2 linked regions of the Pyxidicoccus trucidator genome follow. The main gene of each other region encodes a partner of the protein of the gene in region 2 in a complex. Links are inferred from orthologs where the notes say so. Each region holds a gene or a part of one and is shown on either strand. Other genes may lie near its edges. The genes, in order: smc and G4D85_RS33300.

Region 1 (4,501 bases), on a different replicon or contig from region 2:
CGAGACGCAGAAGGAGCTCGCCGAGGCGCAGAAGATCGCCACGCAGGACAAGGGCGCCTGCCCGAAGAAGAGCTACAAGAAGTAGCCAGGGCCCGCGGCAGGACCGCGGCCTGGAGAAGCACGAAGGCGTGGGTGCCCGGATTCCGGCGCCCACGCCTTCTGTGTTTCAGGGGTGCTGTCTCCCGCCGGAGGGGGCCCGCGAAGGGCCCCCGGGACTTCAGGCCGCGGAGACCTTGTCGTCGTTGGCGGCGCCGGCCTCGCGCATGCGCACGCTGACGAGCTTGGAGATGCCCGGCTCCTCCATGGTGACGCCATAGAGGGTGTTGGAGATCTCCATGGTCCGCTTGTTGTGGGTGATGAGGATGAACTGCGACTGCTTGCTCATCTCCTTCACCATCTCGTTGTAGCGGCCCACGTTGCCCTCATCCAGCGGCGCGTCGACCTCGTCCAGGAGGCAGAAGGGCGTGGGCTTGATGAGGAAGATGCCGAAGATGAGGCCCACGGCGGTGAGGGCCTTCTCGCCACCGGAGAGCAGGTTCATGCTCTGCAGCTTCTTTCCGGGCGGCTGGGCGACGATTTCCACGCCCGGCTCCGCGTTGGGCCCCTCGCTGGTGAGGACGAGGCTGGCCCGCCCGCCGCCGAACAGGCGCGGGAAGATGGCCTGGAACTTCTCGTTCACCACGTCGAAGGTCTGCTTGAAGCGCTCGCGGCTGGCGGCGTCGATGCGCTGGATGGCCTCCTTGAGCTGCTCGATGGACGCCTGCAGGTCCTTCTTCTGCGCGTCGAGGAAGTCGTAGCGCTTGGAGAGCTCCGCGTGCTCGTCGATGGCGGTGAGGTTGATCTCCCCCATCTTCTCCACCTGGGCGCGCAAATCCTTCAGCTCGGCCTCGGTCTCCGGAGCCAGCGCCGGCAGCAGGTGGAAGTTGTGCAGCTCCAGCGCCAGGTCCACCTGGTGCCGCTCGCGGATGCCCGCGGACAGGTGCTCCAGCTCCAGGGCAATCTCGCGCTCGCGCAGCGAAATCTGCGACAGCCCCTGCATCAGCTCGTCCACGCGCCCGCGCAGCTCGCGGAACTGCGCGTCCTGCTCACGCACCTCGGCGGAGGCCGTGGTGTGCGCGGCCCGGCGGGACTCCAGGCCCTCGGCGGCCAGCCGGTGCTCGTCGGCGCGCTTCGCCAGGCCACCCTCGGTGTCCGTGATTCGCCGCTCCAGCTCCTCGGAGCGCGAGCCGCCCTCCAGCACGGTGGCCTGGAGGCGGGTGATGCGCGTCTCCATGTCCTTGCGCTGGGTGACGAGGCTCTCCAGCTCCTTGCGCGCGGACTCGCCGCGCTCGCTGCCGGCCGCCACCTTGATGCGCAGGCCCGTCAGCTCGCCGTTGGCCGTCTCCGAGCGCTGGCGCAGGGACTCCTGCTCCCCCGCCAGCTGCTTCACGCGCTCCTCGCGGCCCTCGCGGTCCGCCTGGCCGTGCGCCACCTCGCCGCGGCTCGTCTCCTCCTCGTGGGCCAGCGCGCTGTGGCTCTGCGCCAGCTGCGCGTCCTCGGACTCCAGCGCCCGCACGCGCTCGCGCACCCGGGCCAGGTCCTCGCCCGCCTTGTGCAGGTCCTTCTCCTGGCTGGCGAGATTCACCTCCTCGGCGTGCTGGTTCTTCGCCAGCCCCTTGAGGACGCTCTCGGTGTGCCCCATCTGCTTCTGGAGCGTGTAGTGCCGGGTGAGGATTTCGTTGTAGCGCTCCTCCACCCGGGCCACCTCGGTGGCCAGCTCGGCGATTTCGCGCTTCTTCTGGAGCGCGCCCACCGCCGCGCCCTCGCGCTCACCACCGACGATGGTGCCGTCCGGCCGGAACACCTCGCCCTCCTGCGTGACGAGCGTGCACGCGGGGCCACCGGCCTCCGAGTACGCCCGCGCCACGGCGAGGTCCTGGACGATGACCACGTCGCCCAGCAGCAGCTGCACCAGGGGCCGCAGCGAATCCTCGCACGTCACCTCGCGTGGGGCGTGGGCCAGCACGCCGGGGCGGCTGAAGTCCGGCTCCAGCGCGGGCGGCAGCGAGTCCAGCGCGGGCACGGGCAGGAAGCTGCCCCGCCCTTCCGCGTGACCCTTGAGGTACTCCACCAGCTCCACGCCCTTGTCGCGGCTCTCCACGATGACGTGCTGGAGGCGCTCGCCCAGGGCGGCCTCCACCGCGCGCTCGTAGCGCTGGGTGACGGAGAGGACGTCGGCCACCAGACCGAAGATGCCCTGCTCCCGGGCCACCGTGCCGGCGCGCATCATGACGGCGCGCACGCCCCGGTCGAAGCCGTCGTAGTTCTTCTGGATGTCCTCCAGGGACGACAGGCGGCTGCGCTTGTCGCTCAGCTCCTCGCGCAGGGCGATGACCTGGATTTCGTTCTCCGTGAAGTCGGCCCGGGTGCGGCTGAGGGCGTCCTCCTCCTGCCCCTTGCGCTCGGCCAGCTCCGCCGCGAGGTGGCGGGTGTCCTCCACCCGCTTCGCCACGTCACCGCGCACCGCCTCCAGCTGCGACTCCTGCGCGCGCAGCGTCTCCAGCTCGCCCTGGAGCTTCGCCCGGCGGGCCTCCAAATCCGTGCGCTGGCGGGCGAGGTTGACCAGGTTGCTCTCGTGGTTGGCCAGGCGGCCCGCCACGGCCACCAGCCCGGCGCGCTCCTGCTCCAGGCGCAGCGCCACCTCCGTCTGGAGCTGGGACACGCGGCGCAGCTCCTCCTGCGCCACCTGCATCGCCACCTCGTCTTCCTTCCACGAGCCGGCGATGCCCGACAGCTCCGCCTCGCGCGCGGCCATGGCCTCGGCCATCTCCGTCTGCCGCGCCAGCAGCCCGTCCAGCTCCACCTTCGCCGCGTCCACGCGGGCGCGCGTCTCCTCCATGTCGCGCTTGCCGTACGACAGCTCCTGCGTGTCGCGCTGCACGCTGCTCTCCAGCGCGTGCACCTCGGCGGCGAGCGCCTGGAGGGCGGCGGCCTCGGCCTCCAGCTCGGCGCGGCGGCGCGTAATCCCCTCTTCCAGGTCCTTCACCCGGTCCAGGCTCTCGCGCTCCTCCGTGCCCAGGTTCTCCAGGCGGGACTTGAGGACCTGCTTCTCCGCCAGCAGCTCCAGGTGGCGGTGGCTGGCCGCGTGCAGGTCGATGTCCCGCATGCGCGCCTTGAGCTTCTTGTACTTCTCCGCCTTCTTCGCCTGGCGGGACAGCGCGTCGAGCCGCTTCTCCAGTTCGTTGGTGATGTCCGTGACGCGGAGGAGGTTGGCGTCGGTCGCCTCCATCTTCCGCTCGGCGGCCTTGCGGCGCGCCTTGTACTTGGTGACGCCCGCGGCCTCCTCCAGCAGGTGGCGCCGGTCCTCCGGCTTGCTGGAGACGATGAGGCCGACGCGGCCCTGCTCGATGATGGAGTAGGCCTTGGTGCCCACGCCGGTGCCGAGGAACAGCTCGGTGATGTCCAGCAGGCGGCACAGCGTCTTGTTGATGAGGTACTCGGAGTCGCCGTTGCGGAACAGGCGCCGCGTCACCGTGACTTCGGAGAAGCCCTGGTACTGGGGCGCGAGCTGGTCCGTGTCGTCCACCAGGAAGGTGAGCGACACCTCCGCCATGGACAGGGGCTGCTTGTTCTCCGAGCCGTTGAAGATGACGTCCTCCATGCCGCGGCCACGGAGGTTCTTCGCGCTCTGCTCACCCATCACCCAGCGGATGGCGTCCACGACGTTGGACTTGCCGCAGCCGTTGGGGCCGACGATGCCCGTCACGCCTTCGTCGAACGTGAAGACGCTCCGTTCCATGAAGGACTTGAAGCCGGTGATGTCCAACCGCTTGATTCGCATGCCAGCGGGCTCCTGGGAGACGCACGGAGTACGGGGGAATAAAACGAGCGCGAGGCCGAAAACTCGGCTCCGGAACGATCAGCAGGAGTACCAGTCGCCCCCCGGGCGATCAAGCGTGACCATGCCTCAGGTGGCCATACGTTCGGCTGCTTGCCCTTCAACAGGGCAGGCTTGGCGTACGGACGGCCGTTCCGTGGGGTTGCAAAGTGGGAGCCCCACCCTACCTTCCAATTGCTTTTTCCGGAGGTTGCCTACGTTCCAGCCCTTTCTCGCCATGTCGCTCCTCATGGGAGCGACCCCTACGCCGGACGTAGCACCCCGGTCTGACACGGCGGCGGTCGAAGCCCCGGCCGCCTGCCCCAACCCGTATTTCCCGCTGGAGGACGGCCTCAAGCTGACCTACCGGGCAGGCAAGTCCTCGGAGATGGTGCTCTCCACCCAGGACGTGACGCCGGTGCCGGAGGGCCTCAAGGGCACCGTCGCGGTGAAGCTGAAGAACCGGCAGGGCCAGACGGAGGCCACCTGCACCTCCGAGGGCATCCGCACCGGCCTGGGCGGCCTGGAGGGCACCCTGCTCTCCGCGTCCGGCATGGACGTACAGGTGGTGAGCGCCGAGGGCGTGGCCGTGCCCGCGCCCGCGACGATGGTGCCGGGAGGGACGTGGAAGAACAGCCTCTCCGT
Region 2 (3,094 bases):
GTCACACGGCCTGCGGTGATGAGCTCTTCTGCGTGCCGGCGCGAAGCCACTCCCGCGCGGGCCAGATACTTCTGCAATCTTTCGGCAGCCATCCTTGCCTTCTTCCGTCATGCCCGTCACTCGGGCTTGGGCCCCTCTTCGCCCATCACGGGCTTCGGGGGCGTGTCCAGGACGCTGGAGCTGACCTTCTGTGTCCGGTCAGCGGCCTCCATGGCCTGCTCCAGCTCCTCTAGCGCGGCCTCGCTTGCCGCCGCGCTCTTCTCCATCCGCTTCGTAAAACCCGGGTCCGCCAGGGTGTCCACGGTCCCCGCCGCAGCCGGCGCCGGCTGCGTCTCCTTCTCTACGATTTCCCGGTGCTCCTGCGTCAGCTCGTGGAACTCACGAAGCGTCGGCAGGGCCGAGAGGTCCTTCAGGGCGAAGAACTCCAGGAACTCGCGCGAGGTGCCGTAGAGGATGGGACGCCCCACCTCTTCGCGCTTGCCCAGGATCTTCACCAGCTTGCGGTCCATCAGTGCCTTGAGGACCGCGCCGCAGTCCACGCCGCGGATGTCTTCAATCTCCGGCCGGGTCACCGGCTGCCGGTACGCGATGATGGCCAGCGTCTCCACCGCCGCGCGCGTCAGCCGCTGCGGCTTCACCCGCAGGTAGCGCCGCACGTACTCACCCGAGTGCGGGTCCGTCCGGAACTGCCACCCGCCCGCCACCTCGTGCAGCACGATGCCGCTGATGCCGTCGCGGTGGATGCCGGACAGCTGGTTGATGGCCTCGGCGATGAGCTCCCGGTCGATGCCCGTCGCCATGTACAGCTCTTCCACCGACAGTGGCCGCTCCGCGACGAAGAGCACGCTCTCGATGACGGTGCGGATGCGGTCCGGAGACAGCTTCCGGCTCTTCGAGATGAGCTTCTCGAAGGACGTCTCCAAATCGGGAGTGACGTCGTCGTCCGAGTCCTCTTCAATCGCGGCGGCTTCCACCTCGTCCAGCTCGTCCGCATCGCCGGGGCCGGTGACGGAGGCAATCTCGTCCTCGGAGAACGGGCCGGGGCCGCCGGGCGTGCCAGGGGCAGGAGTCTCGTCCTCGGGGCCGTTGCTACCGATAGTCACTTTCGTCGACCTCCGTGGGGGCCAGCTTCTCCAGGGCATCCCCGTTGGGAAGGAGCAGGATGGGCCCCATCGCCTCCTCCTGTACCACCCGGATGAGCCGCCGTTTCACCATTTCGAGGATGGCCAGGAAGGTGATGACGATCTCCTGGCGCGTGGGCGTGTCCTGCTCGGTGAACAGGCTGTCGAAGAGGACCTGTCCATGCGGCCGCAGGCGCTCGACGATTCGGAGGATGGCCTCGGACAGCGTCACCCGCTCGCGCACCACCTCGTGCTGCAGCTTGGGCTGCAGGCGCTCCAGCACCCGGTCCAGGGCCTCCACCAGCTTGAGGACGCTGAACTCCTGGAGCCCCACCTCCTCCTCGGGGATGGGCACCGCCTCCACCGGCACGTTGCGGGTGAAGACGTCACGGCCGAGCAGGTCCTGCGTCGCGAGCTGCTCCGCCGAGTCCTTGTACTTCTGGTACTCGAGCAGCCGCCGCACCAGCTCCGCGCGCGGGTCTTCCGCCTCCTCGGCCGCCGCCAGCGCCTCCGCGCCCTCCTGCACCGCCGCGGCGTCCTGCCGGGGCAGCAGCATGCGGGACTTCAGGTGGGCCAGCGTGGAGGCCATCACCAGGAACTCCCCGGCGATGTCCAGGTTGATCTCCCGCATCCGCTCCAGGTGCTGAAGGTACTTCTCGGTGATCAGCGCCAGGGGGATGTCGAAGATGTCGACCCGGTGCTCCTTGATGAGGTGGAGCAACAGGTCGAGCGGCCCCTCGAAATTGGGCAGCGCAACGCGGAAGGAGTCGCCCGGGGTACGGGGCAGCTCCCCCTCACGTAGGGCCTCGTCGGCCGGTGCGTGCCGTTCCTCACTCACCGGATGTCCTTGGCTGCCCTCGAAGGTGTGGGAAACGGCTCGTCATCGCGTAAAGGCCCGACTTTGCTTGGCCTGGGGCGCGAGTCGGGGGGACACACCTCCTTAGCAGTGCCCCCCAGGAGGGTCAAACAATCGGCAGTGAAAGCCCGTTCAGTCACTCCACCTCAGGGGATGCCCACCGCGCGGCGGACCTGCTCCATCAGCCGGGTGGCTTCCTGGCGGGCGCGGTTGGCGCCGTCCTGGAGGATGCTCTCCACCCCGGCCGGGTCGGCTACCAGCTCGGCGTACCGCTGGCGGGCCGGGCCGAAGGTCGCATGGTAGGCCTCCAGCAGCTTCTTCTTGTACTCGCCGTAGCCCTTCCCTCCCGCCTTCCAGCTGGCGTCCACGTCGCGGAACTCGGCCTCGGGGAGCATCAGCTTGAGCAGGTCATAGAGCGGAGCGTCGCTGACCAGCCCGGGCGTCGAGGGCGGCTGCTGGGGCACCGGCTTGGGCGCATCGACGGGGGTGGAGTCCGTCTTGATGGACATGATGCGCTTCTTGATTTCCTTCTCGTCCCCGAACAGGTCGATGGTGTTCCCGTAGGACTTGGACATCTTCTGTCCGTCGATGCCGGGCACCACGGCGGTGGACTCCTGGAGGCGCGCGGCGGGCAGCTTGATGATGCCGGGCGTGTGGCCCCGCTCCTTGCCCTCCGGGTCCGCCGGGTCGTAGCCGGGCACATACTGCGCGTTGAACTTCACCGCCCAGTCGCGCGCGAATTCAATGTGCTGCACCTGGTCCTTCCCCACCGGGACGATGTCCGCGCTGTAGAGGAGGATGTCGGCCGCCATCAGCACCGGGTAGGCGAAGAGGCCGAAGTCCGGGCTGATGCCCTTGGCGATCTTGTCCTTGTAGCTGGTGGCGCGCTCCAGGTTCGCCAGCGGCGTCACGGTGCCGAGAATCCAGTACAGCTCCAGCACCTCGCGCACGTCGCTCTGCCGGAAGAGGATGGCCTTCTTCGGATCCAACCCCAGCGCCAGGTAGGCCACGGCCGCGTCGCGCGTCATCTCCAGCGAGACCTTCGGATCCCGCAGGCTGGTGAGCGAGTGGTAGTTGGCGATGAAGTAGTACGACTCGCCCTCGTCCTGCAGCTGCA

What was found.
Region 1: the proteins of G4D85_RS33300 (region 2) and smc are in contact, whole or in part, in a crystal structure (PDB 3ZGX), measured with the Bacillus subtilis proteins. The link is inferred for Pyxidicoccus trucidator from one-to-one orthologs.

What each region holds. Positions count from the first base shown.
Region 1 is NZ_JAAIXZ010000027.1:111,096-115,596, forward strand. What follows is about bases 18-4,215. They hold smc (chromosome segregation protein SMC), read right to left. Parts: upstream 3,821-4,215; coding sequence 218-3,820; downstream 18-217. Other genes in these bases: G4D85_RS44490 (hypothetical protein), read left to right, coding at 18-85; G4D85_RS44500 (TapB family protein), read left to right, coding at 4,107-4,215. Outside these bases: more of G4D85_RS44490, read left to right, coding at 1-17; more of G4D85_RS44500, read left to right, coding at 4,216-4,501. UniProt on the Bacillus subtilis protein: Required for chromosome condensation and partitioning.
Region 2 is NZ_JAAIXZ010000014.1:141,750-144,843, reverse strand. The notes cover bases 25-2,815. They hold G4D85_RS33300 (segregation and condensation protein A), read right to left. Parts: upstream 1,960-2,815; coding sequence 1,090-1,959; downstream 25-1,089. Other genes in these bases: trpS (tryptophan--tRNA ligase), read right to left, coding at 2,124-2,815; scpB (SMC-Scp complex subunit ScpB), read right to left, coding at 117-1,103; G4D85_RS33310 (pseudouridine synthase), read right to left, coding at 25-92. Outside these bases: more of G4D85_RS33310, read right to left, coding at 1-24; more of trpS, read right to left, coding at 2,816-3,094. UniProt on the Bacillus subtilis protein: Participates in chromosomal partition during cell division. May act via the formation of a condensin-like complex containing Smc and ScpB that pull DNA away from mid-cell into both cell halves.